DNA from 2 places in the Streptomyces sp. SYP-A7185 genome. Region 2 is predicted to be linked to the other one. Evidence: predicted binding sites of a transcription regulator. Region 2 holds the regulator's gene; the other holds the start of a gene.
What was found. Region 2 encodes HspR, which represses chaperone genes until heat shock. Its sites were predicted from a motif close to TTGAGNNNNNNNNNCTCAA; they were not measured.

Region 1 (7,732 bases), 1.1 Mb from region 2:
GGCGTCGACGATCGTCGGGTCGTCCTCGACCACCAGAACCCGGCGCTGGGCGCCTGGCATCGCCGCCGTCGCGCCGTTGTGGGAGGTGTGTGTCTGCTCCATCGCCCCGCCCCTGACACTGATCGCTTGTGTTCGGTCAGCAGGGTACGGGTCGCGAAGGCACCTCGGCTACGCAGCCCTTACGCCGAGGTGCACCACGTCGGGTACGCCTCGGGCAACGGGCATCTCTTCCGTCCGTACCGACTGGAATCCGGCATTCCGTAGAGCGAAGTCGAAAGTGGACGAGGGCTGGGCCGACCACACGGCCAGCACGCCACCCGGGTTCAGACGGGCCCGGCAGGCCGCCAGACCGGCGGCGGAATAGAGGGAGTTGTTGTCCTCGGTGACGGTCCAGTCCGGTCCGTTGTCGATGTCCAGACAGAGCGCGTCGTACGTCCTCGGGGCGCCGCGCGGGACGTCGGTGCCCCGCAGATGGGCCACGAGGTCTGTGTGCAGGATCTCCGTGCGCGGGTCGGCGAGCGCGGCGCCCGAGATCCCGGCCAGCGGGGCGTCCGCCCCCGCGCGGTGCCAGTCGATGACGGCCTGCTCGCGCTCCACGACCGTGATGCGGCCCCAGCGCCGGTCGGCGGCCGCGTGGGCGAGGGAGAAGCCGACGCCCAGGCCGCCGATGAGCACGGTGGGCTCACGGGGGTCCGTCAGCGCGTCGTACGCCGCGTCGACGAGCAGCCGCTCCGAGCGGCCGTCCGAAGTGTCCATCAGGAAACAGCCGTTGGCGATGATCTGAAGCAGCGCACCGTGGCGCCGCAGTACGACTTCGCCGTACGGCCCCTCACGCCGGTCGATGACGACGGGGGCGGTGGTGTGGGTGTGCATGGCGGTCAGCGTAGGGGCCCGGTATCGGGGAAGGCTCGGGATATTCGGCGACGCGGACGCGGTGGAGGCCCGTGGGGTTGATGTGATTCGCGTCTCACGTGGCGCCGGTCATAGACAGCGCCGGAAAAATCATCAAAGGGTGGACGGGACGGAAGGAGCGCCACACCGTGAACCGGAGTGCGCCGGCTGCCCCCACGGCACCCGGGGAGCCCGAGGGCCCCAAGGAGCCCGAGGACCCCGAGGACCCCGCGGTCATCGCCCCGCCCGGCCTCGACGGCATCCCCCGTCAGCGGGACCACGCATGCGAGCCGGCCGTCCCGGCGGCCGCTTCCGGGACGAGCGCGCCGTCCGCGCCCGCCGGCGGCGCTCTGCGCCCGCGCCTTCCGCACCTCCGCAGGCTGCTGCCGACCCCCACCGGGACGCCTTTCACGTTCGGGTACGCGGCGGTCCTCGCCCTGACGTCTCTCCTGACCTCGTACGCGGACCCGTCCCTGATCGCGGAGCTGCACCGGCACTCCAGCACGGACGTCGCGCACCTGGCCCAGCAGCCGTTGCTCGTCCTGGTGGCCAGCGCCCTGTGGATCGCCGGGGGCATCGCGTCGCCGTACGCGATCGGCTTCCTGCTGGTCCTCACGGCCCTGGAGCGCCGCATAGGCGCGCTGCGCACGGCGGGCGTCTTCCTGCTCGGCCATGTCGTGGCCACCCTCGCCACCGAGGTCCCGGTGGGCCTCTCGGTCCTCGCGGGCCATCTGCCGGACAGTTCCCTGCACCGCCTCGACTACGGCATCAGCTTCGGCGTCGCGGCGAGCGTCGGCGCGCTGGCCGGGCTGTTCCGGCCGTGGCTGCGGTGGCTGGTGCTCGCGGGCTTCGGCGGCATGCTGATCGACGACCTGATCGCGTTCACGGACCCGATGACGAACTGGGGCCACCTCCTCGCCCTCGCACTCGGCATCGCCACCTGGCCGCTGGTACGCCGCCGACGCCTGCCCGCCTGACCGGAACCGCCCTCCACACCCCCCTTCGTGACCGTGCGTTCCGGCATGCGCCGAAGTGATCGCTCAGAGCGAACATCCCCCGGGGAACATTCATGGACTCACGAGCATTGAGTCCACATAGCTCAACTTGAATGCCGAAGGGGAGATCATGTCTGCTGAGTCCGCTGAGCCGAAGGCGTCCACGCCGCTCACCCTGCCCGTGCTGCCGCTCGACGACGAGGTCGTCCTGCCCGGCATGGTGGTTCCGTTCGACCTGTCCGACGCCGACGTACGAGCAGCGGTGGAGGCGGCCCAGGCGGCCGCCCGCTCCAACGGGAGCAGCAAGCCGCAGGTCCTTCTTGTTCCGCGCATCGACGGGAGGTACGCCGCGACCGGCGTCCTCGGCACCGTCGAGCAGGTCGGGCGGCTTTCCGACGGCGACCCCGGCGCCCTCATCCGCGGCCGCAGCCGTGTGCGCATCGGTGCCGGCACGACCGGGCCCGGTGCCGCGCTCTGGGTGGAGGGCGTCAAGGTCGACGAGACCGTGCCCGACCCGCTGCCCGGTGCCGTCACCGAACTGGTCAAGGAGTACAAGGCCCTCGCCACCAGCTGGCTGAAGAAGCGCGGGGCCTGGCAGGTCGTCGACCGCGTCACGCAGATCGACGACGTCTCCGCCCTTGCCGACAACTCCGGATACTCCCCCTTCCTCTCCACCCAGCAGAAGATCGAGCTCCTGGAGACCGACGACCCGGCCGCCCGCCTGAAGCTCGCCACCCAGCAGCTGCGCGAGCACCTCGCCGAGCAGGACGTCGCCGAGTCCATCGCCAAGGACGTCCAGGAGGGCGTCGACAAGCAGCAGCGCGAGTTCCTGCTGCGCCGCCAGCTCGACGCGGTGCGCAAGGAGCTGCGCGAGCTCAACGGCGACAGCAAGGACACGGCCGAGGAGTCCGACGACTACCGCACCCGCGTCGAGGCCGCCGACCTCCCCGAGCACGTCCGCGAGGCCGCCCTCAAGGAGGTCGACAAGCTGGAGCGCTCCAGCGACCAGTCGCCCGAGGGCTCCTGGATCAGGACCTGGCTGGACACCGTCCTCGAACTGCCCTGGAACGACCGCACCGAGGACGCGTACGACATCAAGGGCGCCCAGCGCGTCCTCGACGCCGAGCACGCGGGCCTGGAGGACGTGAAGGAGCGCATCACCGAGTACCTCGCCGTGCGCAAGCGGCGCAGCGACCGCGGCCTCGGGGTCGTGGGCGGCCGTCGCGGCGGCGCCGTCCTCGCGCTCGTGGGCCCGCCCGGTGTCGGCAAGACCTCCCTCGGCGAGTCCGTGGCGCACGCCATGGGCCGCAAGTTCGTGCGGGTCGCGCTCGGCGGCGTACGCGACGAGGCCGAGATCCGCGGCCACCGCCGTACGTACGTCGGCGCGCTGCCCGGCCGGATCGTGCGGGCCATCAAGGAGGCCGGGTCCATGAACCCGGTCGTGCTCCTCGACGAGATCGACAAGGTGGGCTCCGACTTCCGGGGCGACCCGGCCGCCGCCCTCCTCGAAGTCCTCGACCCGGCGCAGAACCACACCTTCCGCGACCACTACCTGGAGGTCGAGCTCGACCTGAGCGACGTGGTGTTCCTGGCCACGGCGAACGTCCTCGAAGCCATCCCCGAGGCGCTGCTCGACCGCATGGAGCTGGTCAGGCTCGACGGCTACACCGAGGACGAGAAGGTCGTCATCGCCCGCGACCACCTCCTCCCGCGCCAGCTGGAGCGCGCGGGCCTCCAGACGGACGAGGTGACCCTGGCCGAGAGCGCGCTGCGCAAGCTCGCGGGGGAGTACACCCGGGAAGCGGGCGTACGGAACCTGGAGCGGTCCGTGGCGCGGCTGCTCCGCAAGGTCGCGGCCCAGCACGAACTGGGCGAGCGGGAGCTGCCCTTCACCGTCGGCGAGGACGACCTGCGCGGTCTCATCGGGCGCCCGCACCACGTGCCCGAGTCGGCGCAGGACCCGGCCGAGCGGCGCACGGCGGTGCCGGGCGTGGCCACCGGGCTCGCGGTCACCGGAGCGGGAGGTGACGTCCTGTTCGTCGAGGCGTCGCTGGCCGACCCGGAGACCGGCGCCGCGGGACTGACCCTGACCGGTCAGCTCGGCGACGTGATGAAGGAGTCCGCGCAGATCGCGCTCTCCTTCCTGCGCTCACGCGGCGCCGAACTGGAACTGCCCGTCGCCGACCTGAAGGAGCGCGGCGTGCACATCCACTTCCCGGCGGGCGCGGTCCCCAAGGACGGGCCGAGCGCGGGCGTCACCATGACGACCGCCCTGGCGTCGCTGCTCAGCGGCCGGCTCGTCCGCACGGACGTGGCCATGACCGGTGAGGTCTCGCTGACCGGGCGCGTCCTGCCGATCGGCGGTGTCAAGCAGAAGCTGCTCGCCGCGCACCGCGCCGGGATCACCACGGTGATCATCCCCAAGCGCAACGAGGCCGATCTGGACGACGTCCCGGCGGAGATCCTGGAGAAGCTGGACGTCCACCCGGTGACGGACGTGCGCCAGGTGCTCGAACTGGCCCTGACGGAGGCCGAGGTGAGGGTTCCGGCCGCCGCGTGACGGAGGAGGCCGGCGCGTGCAGGCCCGGGGCCCCGCGAGGGGTCCCGGGCCCACGTGTGCGTGGCCGAGGGGCGCTCAGCCGTTGGCGAGCGCCTGTACCCGGTCCAGGGCGCCGTTGAACTTGTTGTGGTCCCCGACCGTGGGGCCGGTCGAGGTGTACTGCCACATCGTGTGGACGCCCCAGCCGGCCGGCAGCTCGCCCGGCGAGGTGTTGTAGCGGGCGATCCAGAGCGGGTTGTTGGCGGCGAAGCCCCCGTAGTTGCCGGTGCACTGCTTCCACCAGCTGGTGGCCGTGTAGATCACCGCGTCGCGCCCGGTGCGCGCCTTGTACTGGTTCAGGAAGTCACGGATCCAGGTGACCATCCCGGACTGGGACTTGCCGAAGCAGGCCGCCCCGTACGGGTTCCACTCGATGTCGAGCGCGCCCGGCAGCGTCTTGCCGTCCCGCGACCAGCCGCCGCCGTTGTCCACGAAGTAGTTGGCCTGGGCGGCGCCGCTCGTCGTGTCGGGCGTGGCGAAGTGGTAGGCGCCGCGGATCATGCCGACGTTGTACGAGCCGTTGTACTGCTGGGCGAAGTAGGGGTTCTTGTAGTACGTCCCCTCGGTGGCCTTCACGTAGGACCACTTCACGCCGCTGTTCCAGAGCGTGGACCAGGCGACGTTGCCCTGATGGCTGCTGACGTCCACGCCTTCGGTCTGTACTGCGTCGCCGCCGGGGGGCAGACTGCCCTGCCCGTCGTGCTCGATGACGCCCTGGCCCATGCGGGCCGAGCCGCGGGCCGGGGTGTCGTCGCCGTCGGCGGCCTGTGCGGCGCCCGGCAGGGTGAGGAGGAGGGAGAGCGCGGAGAGGACTGAGAGCAGGATTCCTGCCGCCGACCGGCGGGAGCGGCGGGGCGTTCCGGGTCTGTGCACGGGCATGGGCGTGCCTCCGTGGGCCTCGGTGAGCTCGTCGGAGCTCGTGGGGGGACCTCGCGACATGCTCCTGGTGTGAACATGTCATGTACGACGCTACGCACGTAGACCCGCGGCTGGGAAGGGGATCCGGTGTCTGCCGTTGGTCTACTCCTGCGGCGGTGTCCCGGGCATGGCCGCCGGGGGCGTTACGAAATACTGGGCGAGCTGCGGCGATGGGCCGACGCGGATGTCTGCCGCCGTGCGGGGCGGAAAACTTCTCTGATCCGGAAAGAAAGCGTGCCATGGGTGCTGAAGTGCACGAGGGCGAGAACGACGGTGGAGTCGACGTGAACAGGGGGGTCGATCGTGAGTTCCTCTCCCTGGAGCGGGAGTTGACGCTCCTCCTGCGCCGGGCGCGTGCCTCGTCCGGCGAGATGGCACGCCAGGTCCACCCCGACCTGGAGCCCGCCGCGTACGGACTGCTGGTCTGCCTCGACGACTCGGGCCCGCAGCGCGCCACGGATCTCGCCGCGTTCATCGGCGTCGGCAAGGCGACCATGAGCCGTCAGCTGCGGGCCCTGGAGGAGCTGGGGCTCGTCGCGCGCGAACCCGACCCCGCCGACGGGCGCGCGTGGCTCGTCCACCTCACCACCGAGGGCCGGACGCGCTTCCGTACGGTGCGGGCCGCGCGGCGCGAGCGGTACGTGCGGCAGCTGGCCGGCTGGGACCGGCACGAGGTGGCGGAGCTGGCCCGTCTGCTGCGGCAGCTGAACACGTCCGCGGAGTCCTGAGCTCAGAACTCCGCGTAGACGACGGCCGCGTCGTCGTGGCGCTTGCCGCGGGGGTACGCCGTGCCCTCCGGGTCCGCGCGCTCCAGCTCCCGCACCCGGTCCACCAGGCGCTGCGGACCGTCCTTGCGCAGCAGCGCGAAGCACTCCGCCCAGTCGCCCTGCCGGAACGTCTCGACCCAGCGGCCGGCCCCGTCCGTCAGGGCCGCCACCGCGGTCACCTCCGCGCGCGGCCAGGTGCCGGTGACCGCGCGGTCCGCCGCCGCCGGGTCCGCCGCCGCGGTGAAGAAGCCGTCCTCCGCGTTCCGCAGGGCCTCGACGGCGGCGCCGTACGCCCGGCCCGCCTCCGCCCGCTCGGCGGAACCGCGCGGCAGCGCGCGCACCGCGTCACGCATCGCCCGGACCGCCGGGGGCAGCTGCGCCAGACGCCGGTCGAGCACCGGCGTGATCCGGCCGTCCGGGCCCGCCACCAGGAGCGCCGAGTCGGACAGGACGAGGTGTTCGACCTGCTCCTCGTCCCAACGCACCAGAATCACGGTCGCCTGAGGCGTGCGCGGGTGAGAAAGGTCACACGTGTGGCGATGAACCTCGGCGGTGCGCGCGATCGCCGCCGCGAGGATCTCAGAGAGCGTCATATCCCGTCGCGAAACGGACAGTTCGCCCAGTGCGCCCCCGAGTCGCGCCGTGAACCAGGGGACGGAATGCAGACAGCCGTCATCCCCGGCAGGCGGAGTCACCCCGTCGAGCAGGACGAGCGAACCGCCTTGTCCGGCAGCGGGAAGGATCACCGCGGCATGGTCCTCGTTGGGGCGTGCGGGGTCGCCGGGCTCGGTGGCGAGTTCGATGCGCATCCGGCCAGTCTGCACGAGGCCTTCACAAGGCGTCCGGGAGGCCGCGAAAAGCCGGGGGTTGGCCCGGACCAGCAGGTCAGACGCCGGATTTCAGTCGGAATGATCGCTTCCAGCGGCGTGTGGCGGCGCATCCTGCCAAAGCCTGCGGTCGACGTCCAACCGGCGCTCCGTGGCCGGGACTCTCCGCCCGTTCGGAGACTTGCTCGCCAACTCCCCGCCGATGTTCACTCCTTCGGGTGGCCAGGCATGTGATGCACGACTGCCACCCATCGGCACTGGAAGGGTCTGGAGCCGTACCGGGGGGCGCGTGTGTTGACGGATCGTCACCCGGGCCCATGGGCAGACGAAAAACAAGAATGCGAGCACCGGTGCAGAAGATGCGGCCTGGGCGCAAGGGCAAGCAGACGGCTTCCGAAGGGGCCACGCCGGGCGCGACCACCCCTGCGGAGCGCTCGCCCGAGCCCACAGCGGGAGAGAACCCCGAGCCCACGACGGGAGAGCACACAGCCCCCGCCGTGCCGGCTCCCGACGGACCAAAGCCCGCCACGCCGGTTCCTGACGGACCAAAGCCCGCCGAGCCGGTGAAGTCCGTCAACTCCAAGCCCACCGCGCGCGTGCGCAATCGGCTGATCGTCGCCGTCGCCGTGGTGGCCGCCGCGATCGCCGGCGCCGGAGCGCCCGCCATCATGGCCGCCTCCGGGCAACTGAGCGACGCGCAGCGTCTGGTGACCCTCGCCGAGCGCACCCAGAACG
Region 2 (7,732 bases):
GTTCGGCCTGTGCGGGCCACCCCAGGAGGAGCGCCGCGCGTGGCGGTCCATGGACAACATCCACCTGTGGCTCGAATACGAGGCCATGGGGCAGGACCCGGCCGTCGCGGACGCGGGCCTCCACGTCGAAGGAGTCTCGGCCGCCCGGCGCGACGCGGCCAGGGCGGTGCGGATGCCGTCGGCCGAACAGCGGGACTGGGTCGAGCGGGAACGCGGCCACGTCCTTCGCGAGAGTTCGTGGTGCGAGCCCGATGAACGCCACTGACCTGCTCCGTTACGCGAGGGTCCACCGGGGTGCGGCGGTCCTGGCCGGGACCGCGGTGGTCGCCCTGCTGTCCGCGCTCTTCGGCGGCACCCACATCGCGCTGCCCTCACTAGGCAGCGGAGGCGTCACCACCGGCGTGCCCTACCGGCAGGAACTCCCGCTTCTGTCCGCGGTGTTCCTCTGCGCCGCCCTCGACGGAGCCATGTCCGCCCACGACGCGATGGGAGCGTCCGCGCTGCGTCGGCTGCGGGCCGTGTACTGCACGGCGCTGACCCTGACGGTGTGCGCCTTCTCGTTCGGAGCGGAGGCCCTCGCCAACGGTCCGGACTCCGGGGTCGTCTTCGTCCGGTCCGTCGTGATCTGGCTGGGGCTCGCCCTGGTCTCCGCCGAGCTGCTGGGGCCGCAGCTCGGCTGGGCCGTCCCGCTGGCCTCGGTCCTCCCGCTGGTCTGGTACCCCTCCACCTGGTGGGACTGGACGGCCCGGCCGGGCGCCGACCTCTTCAGCTGGACGGTCGCCGCGGTCGCCCTGGGCCTCGGCGTCACGGCGACGGCGGCGACTCCCTGGCGCCGGAAGGTCTTCCTCCGCCGGCTCCGTGGGCGGCCCTCGTGAGGTGCCCAGGCGTACGCGGCTCTGGTGGCGGCAGGAATCCGCCGGCATCAGGATCCGTCGGGATTGCGTTCGCGTCGGGATCGTTCGCGTCGGGATTGCGTTGGCGGAGGGATTAGGACGCCGTCAGGAGTTCGTCCATGTGCGGAGCAGTGTTTCGCGGGTTGAGGGGTTTGGGGTGGTGCCCTCGTGGTGGCGGCCCCAGTCCGCCATCGCCGACAGGGTCGTCAGGAGGGTCGCCGCGCCCTGCGTGAGGTGGGTGAGGAGGGCGAGGGAGAGGTCGTGCTCCGTGCGGGAGTAGCCCGTCGCCGCTGCCGTGTACACCGTCAGGTCCGTGTCGCCCTCGGCGCCCGAGACCCGCAGCGTCATCGTCGGGGCCTCGTCGCCGCCGCCCAGGCCCACCGTCAGCGCGAGGTCCACCAGGACGCCCACGTTGCGTTTCAGGGACTTCACGGGGGCGTCCTCGACGGTCAGGGCCCGGACGTCCTCCCAGGGCCACAGGCCCGCCTGCTTGTCCCCCAGGGCCAGCACGCCCTCCGGCGTCAGCCGCACCCCCGCGGCAAGACCCGAGGGCTTCGCGCCCACGTACACATCGCCCTCGGCGATCCAGAACAGTCCCACCATGGCCATGGCGAGTCCCCCGCTTTCCCGGCACCAGCATGCAGGGCAGCGCACGCCACGCACCGCACGTCACGCACTGCCAAAAAATCTTCGGTCGTCTCCGCAAACGCACGCCGGGGCCGGGAGGTTCCCCTCCCGGCCCCGGTCCGTACGGCACGGGAAACTACTGCTCGGACGTCCTCTTCGGACGCCACACCACCAGCGCGCTCGCCTGCTGCACGTCCTGGTACGGAACCAGGTCGCGGCGGTAGGACGCGTGGACCGCCGCCTCGCGCTGCTGCATCGCGGCGGCCGCGCCCTCCACGGCGCTGGAGAGCTCCACCACCCTCGCCTGGAGCGCGGCGACCTGGTTCTCCAGCTCGATGATGCGCTTGATGCCGGCGAGGTTGATGCCCTCTTCCTGCGACAACTGCTGCACCGTGCGGAGCAGTTCGATGTCGCGGGCGGAGTACCGCCGGCCGCGGCCCGCCGTGCGGTCCGGGGAGACCAGGCCGAGGCGGTCGTACTGGCGCAGGGTCTGCGGGTGGAGGCCGCTCAGCTGGGCGGCCACGGAGATGACGTAGACCGGCGTCTCGTCGGTCAGTTGGTACGCCCGCCCGAAATTGGACTGTCGACGACGGCCGTCCATCTCATGCTCCCTTCGCGGCCTGGAACAGTTCTGCCCGCGGATCGTCGTCCGCAGTCGCCTTGCGGTACGCCTCCAGGGCTTCCTTCGCCGCGTCGGAGAGTTCGGTCGGAACCGAGACCTCCACCGTCACGAGCAAGTCGCCCCGTGAACCGTCCTTGCGGACCGCGCCCTTGCCCCGCGCCCGCATCGTACGACCGTTCGGGGTGCCCGGGGGCAGCTTCAGGGTGACCGGCGGGCCGCCCAGAGTGGGGACCTTCACCTCGCCGCCCAGGGCCGCCTCGGTGAACGTCACCGGCACCGTCACGGTCAGGTTGTCGCCCTTGCGGCCGAAGACCGGGTGGGTGTCGACGTGCACCACCACGTACAGATCGCCGGCCGGGCCGCCCCGCTCTCCGGGGCCGCCCTTGCCGCGCAGGCGGATGCGCTGGCCGTCCGACACTCCCGCGGGAATGCGGACCTGCATCGTGCGCGAGGACTTCGCGCGGCCCGAGCCCTTGCAGACGTCGCACGGGTCCTGGGCGATGAGCCCACGGCCCTTGCAGTCCACGCAGGGGTCGGTCAGCGAGAACCCGCCGCCGCCTCCCCGCGTGACCTGGCCGGTGCCGACGCAGGTCGGGCACACACGCGGTGAGCCGTTCTTGTCGCCGGTGCCCGAACAGGCCTTGCAGGGAGCCTGGGAGGACATCCGGAGCGGGACCGTGGCCCCGTCCACCGCCTCCGTGAAGCTCAGCGTGACCTCGGACTCGATGTCCTGGCCGCGCCGGGGCTGCGTACGCGTGCCCGCGCCGCCCGCGCCCGTGCCGCCGCGGTTGAACAGCCCCCCGAAGACGTCGCCCAGACCGCCCCCGAAGCCGCCGCCCGCGCCGCCCGCTCCACCGCCGCCCGGGGCGCCGCCTCCGAAGAGGTCGCCCAGGTCGAAGTTGAACGAGCCGCCGCTGCCCGCGCCTCCGGGGCCTGCCCTGAAGCCGCCGTTGCCGAAGAGAGCACGCGCTTCGTCGTACTCCTTGCGCTTCTTGGGGTCTCCGAGGACGTCGTTCGCCTCGGAGATCTCCTTGAAGCGCTCTTCCGCCTTCGCGTTGCCCTTGTTGGCGTCCGGGTGGTTCTCGCGGGCGAGTTTCCGGTACGCCTTCTTGATCTCGGCCTCGGTGGCGTCCTTGGGGACGCCGAGGACCTTGTAGTAGTCCTTCTCGATGAAGTCCTTGGTGCTCATCCTCGACGCCCCTCCTCTCGCTTCACCAACAAAACGGTCCCATCAGCCCTCGTCGGGGCCACCGGTCTCCTTGTCCTCCGCCGTGTCGGCGGAGTCCGTGGAAGCAGCGGCCGCAGCCTCGTCCGTGGCGCCCTTGACCGTCTGCGCGCCCGGCTGCGGCTCGGCGACGGCCACCCGCGCGGGGCGGATGGTGCGCTCACCGATGCGGTAGCCCGGCTGCAGGATCGCGACGCACGTCGTCTCGGTGACGTCCGGTGCGTACGAGTGCATGAGTGCCTCGTGGATCGTCGGGTCGAAGGGCTCGCCCTCCTTGCCGAACTGCTGAAGGCCCATCTTGGCGACGACCGTCTCCAGCGCCTCCGCGACCGACTTGAAGCCGCCGACCAGCTCGCCGTGTTCACGGGCGCGGCCGACGTCGTCGAGGGTCGGGAGGAGCTCGGACAGGAGGTTCGCCGCGGCGATCTCCTTGACCGTGACCTTGTCCCGCTCCACCCGGCGGCGGTAGTTCTGGTACTCCGCCTGGAGCCGCTGGAGGTCCGCCGTGCGCTCGCCGAGCGCCGTGCGCACCTGGTCCAGCTGGGCGATCAGACCGACGTCCTGGGCGGACGGGCCGGACTGAGCCGACTGCTGGCCCGACTGGGCCGATGCCTTGTTTGCGTCCCCGGCCGGGGCCGCCGGGCCCTCCTCGTGGGAGGGCTCGGCGGCCTGCGGCGCCGCGTCATCAGGGGTGGCGCCGGAGGGGACGTCAGGCTTCTCGGCGTTCTCGCCGAAGCCCGGAGTCTCCTCGGTCATGCGGCGCCGCCCTTCGTGTCACCGGGCTTCTCGTCGTCGACGATCTCGGCGTCGACGACGTCGTCGTCCTTGTCCTTGGACATGTTCGGGGCCTCAGCGCCCTCTGCGCCCGGGGCCGCGCCCTCGGCACCGGCGGCCTGCGCGTCCGCGTACATGGCCTGGCCGAGCTTCTGCGAGACGGCCGCGACCTTCTCGGTGGCCGTGCGGATCTCCGCCGTGTCCTCGCCCTTGAGCTTCTCCTTCAGCTCTTCGACGGCGGACTCGACCTCGGTCTTCACGTCACCGGGGACCTTCTCCGCGTTGTCCGCGAGGAACTTCTCGGTCTGGTAGACGAGCTGCTCGCCCTGGTTGCGGGACTCGGCGGCCTCGCGGCGCTTGTGGTCCTCGTCCGCGTACTGCTCGGCCTCCTGGCGCATGCGGTCGACCTCGTCCTTCGGCAGCGAGGAGCCGCCGGTGACGGTCATCTTCTGCTCCTTGCCGGTGCCGAGGTCCTTGGCCGTCACGTGCATGATGCCGTTGGCGTCGATGTCGAAGGCGACCTCGATCTGCGGGACGCCGCGCGGGGCCGGCGGCAGGCCCGTGAGCTCGAACATCCCGAGCTTCTTGTTGTACGCCGCGATCTCGCGCTCGCCCTGGTAGACCTGGATCTGGACGGACGGCTGGTTGTCCTCGGCCGTCGTGAAGATCTCGGAGCGCTTGGTCGGGATCGTGGTGTTGCGCTCGATGAGCTTGGTCATGATCCCTCCCTTGGTCTCGATGCCGAGGGACAGCGGGGTGACGTCGAGGAGCAGGACGTCCTTGACCTCGCCCTTGAGGACACCGGCCTGGAGCGCGGCGCCGATGGCGACGACCTCGTCCGGGTTCACGCCCTTGTTGGCGTCCTGGCCGCCGGTCAGCTCCTTGACGAGCTCCGCGACGGCGGGCATACGGGTGGAGCCACCGACGAGAACGACGTGGTCGATCTCGGAGAGCTGGATGCCCGCGTCCTTGATGACGTTGTGGAACGGCGTCTTGCAGCGCTCCAGGAGGTCGGACGTGAGCTGCTGGAACTGGGCGCGCGTGAGCTTCTCGTCCAGGTGCAGCGGGCCCTCGGCGGACGCCGTGATGTACGGCAGGTTGATCGTGGTCTCCGTGGAGGAGGACAGCTCGATCTTGGCCTTCTCGGCCGCCTCGCGCAGGCGCTGGAGCGCCATCTTGTCCTTGGAGAGGTCCACGCCGTGGCCGTTGTTGAACTGCTTGACCAGGTAGTCGACGACGCGCTGGTCCCAGTCGTCACCACCGAGGTGGTTGTCGCCGTTCGTGGCCTTCACCTCGACGACGCCGTCGCCGATCTCCAGGAGGGACACGTCGAAGGTGCCGCCACCGAGGTCGAAGACGAGGATCGTCTGGTCGTCCTTGTCGAGGCCGTACGCGAGGGCGGCGGCCGTCGGCTCGTTCACGATGCGCAGGACGTTCAGGCCCGCGATCTCGCCGGCCTCCTTGGTGGCCTGGCGCTCCGAGTCGTTGAAGTACGCCGGGACGGTGATGACCGCGTCGGCCACCTTCTCGCCCAGGTACGACTCCGCGTCGCGCTTCAGCTTCTGCAGGATGAACGCCGAGATCTGCTGGGGGTTGAACCCCTTGTCGTCGATGTCCACCTTCCAGTCGGTGCCCATGTGGCGCTTGACCGACCGGATGGTCCTGTCGACGTTGGTGACCGCCTGGCGCTTGGCCACCTCGCCGACCAGCACCTCGCCGTTCTTCGCGAAGGCGACGACGGACGGCGTGGTCCTGGCGCCCTCGGCGTTGGTGATGACGGTGGGCTCGCCGCCTTCAAGAACGCTGACGACAGAGTTAGTCGTGCCCAGGTCGATGCCGACCGCACGTGCCATTTCGATTCCTCCAGATGTACTTCTTGAGTGGATCTGACTCAAGGATGCATGGTCGCTGCGCTGGCGTCAACAGAACTGAGTCGAGGAGGCTCAAGTCTTATCTCGCGCTTACGCGCAAGTCGGGGCTTCACCTGCGGTACCGGCTCTCGACCGCGGGCCCGTCGTGGCTTGTCGCGCAGTTCCCCGCGCCCCTTCGGGGGCACTCCCTCGCGTCGCGACGCGGCAAGGGTTGCCTGAGCGACGCAGATCACCGCCTCGCTGGCTACAGTGCGGCTGAGTAAGTGGGTAGTCTCAGACGGACTGCATAAGTTACCGCTTAGTAATAGTTCGCCTCGCAGGCCCGAGGAGCCCCCAAATGCAACTCGCCGCGATCATCGTGTCGCTGGTCCTAATCGCGGTCGGCGTCGCGCTGTTCGGCCGTGCCATCGTGCAGATCTACCGGTTCATGCGGCTCGGACAGCCCGTGCCCGCCGGTCTGCGGACCGACAATCCCTGGCAGCGCGCCCTCACCGTGGTCAAGGAGTTCCTCGGCCACACGCGCATGAACAGGTGGGGCATCGTCGGCTTCGCGCACTGGTTCGTGGCGGTCGGCTTCTTCTCGCTGCTGCTGACGATCGTGAACGCCGTCGGCCAGCTCTTCAAGGCCGACTGGATGCTGCCGATCATCGGCGAGTGGGCGCCGTACAACGTCTTCGTCGAGTTCATCGGCACCATGACGGTGCTCGGCATCCTCACGCTGATCGTCATCCGCCAGCTGAACCGCCCCGACAAGCCGGGGCGCAAGTCCCGCTTCGCGGGCTCCAAGACCGGCCAGGCGTACTTCGTCGAGACCGTCATCCTCATCGTCGGCGTCTGCATCTTCACGCTGCACGCCCTCGAGGGTGCCCAGCACCACGTCGACGGCTACGAGGCCTCGTTCTTCATCTCGTACCCGTTCGTCTCCTGGTTCGAGGGGATGGACACCTCCACCCTCCAGAACCTCACGTACTTCTTCGCCGCGCTGAAGATCGCCACCTCGTTCATCTGGATGATCGTGGTCGCCCTGAACACCAACATGGGCGTCGCCTGGCACCGCTTCCTCGCGTTCCCGAACATCTACTTCAAGCGCGAGTCGAACGGCGCCGTGGCGCTCGGCGAGCTCCAGCCCATGACCTCCGGCGGCAAGCCGATCAACTGGGAGGACCCGGGCGAGGACGACGTCTTCGGCGTCAGCCAGGTCGAGCAGTTCTCCTGGAAGGGCCTGCTCGACTTCAGCACCTGCACCGAGTGCGGCCGCTGCCAGTCGCAGTGCCCCGCCTGGAACACCGGCAAGCCGCTCTCGCCGAAGCTCCTGATCATGTCGCTGCGCGACCACGCGCACGCCAAGGCCCCGTACCTGCTCGCCGGTGGCGGCAAGGACATGGAGGGCAACGAGAAGGCGAGCGAGGAGCAGCTCAAGGACGTTCCGGCCGCCGCCATCGCCGAGGCCGAGCGCCCCCTCATCGGCACCGCCGAGGAGAACGGCGTCATCGACCCCGACGTCCTGTGGTCCTGCACCAGCTGCGGCGCCTGCGTCGAGCAGTGCCCGGTGGACATCGAGCACATCGACCACATCGTCGACATGCGCCGCTACCAGGTGATGATCGAGAGCGCGTTCCCGTCCGAGGCCGGGACGATGCTCAAGAACCTGGAGAAGAAGGGCAACCCCTGGGGCCTGGCCAAGAAGCAGCGCCTGGAGTGGCTCAAGGAGCTCGACTTC

Region 1: lon (endopeptidase La) is a predicted target of HspR. The motif match lies at 1,976-1,994, and genes of this name have one in related genera.

What each region holds. Positions count from the first base shown of each region.
Region 1 covers NZ_CP122310.1:6,230,662-6,238,393, forward strand. The annotation lists gene QBL25_RS27490 (response regulator transcription factor) at 1-102, opposite strand, end outside; gene QBL25_RS27495 (spermidine synthase) at 169-873, opposite strand; gene QBL25_RS27500 (rhomboid-like protein) at 1,041-1,868, shown strand; gene lon (endopeptidase La) at 2,017-4,446, shown strand; gene QBL25_RS27510 (lysozyme) at 4,522-5,364, opposite strand; gene QBL25_RS27515 (MarR family winged helix-turn-helix transcriptional regulator) at 5,643-6,131, shown strand; gene QBL25_RS27520 (hypothetical protein) at 6,134-6,979, opposite strand; gene QBL25_RS27525 (nitrate- and nitrite sensing domain-containing protein) at 7,336-7,732, shown strand, end outside.
Region 2 covers NZ_CP122310.1:5,083,055-5,090,786, reverse strand. The annotation lists gene QBL25_RS22335 (ABC transporter permease) at 1-265, shown strand, start outside; gene QBL25_RS22330 (hypothetical protein) at 252-875, shown strand; gene QBL25_RS22325 (hypothetical protein) at 999-1,502, opposite strand; gene QBL25_RS22320 (heat shock protein transcriptional repressor HspR) at 1,657-2,121, opposite strand; gene dnaJ (molecular chaperone DnaJ) at 2,123-3,331, opposite strand; gene grpE (nucleotide exchange factor GrpE) at 3,374-4,123, opposite strand; gene dnaK (molecular chaperone DnaK) at 4,120-5,994, opposite strand; gene QBL25_RS22300 ((Fe-S)-binding protein) at 6,350-7,732, shown strand, end outside.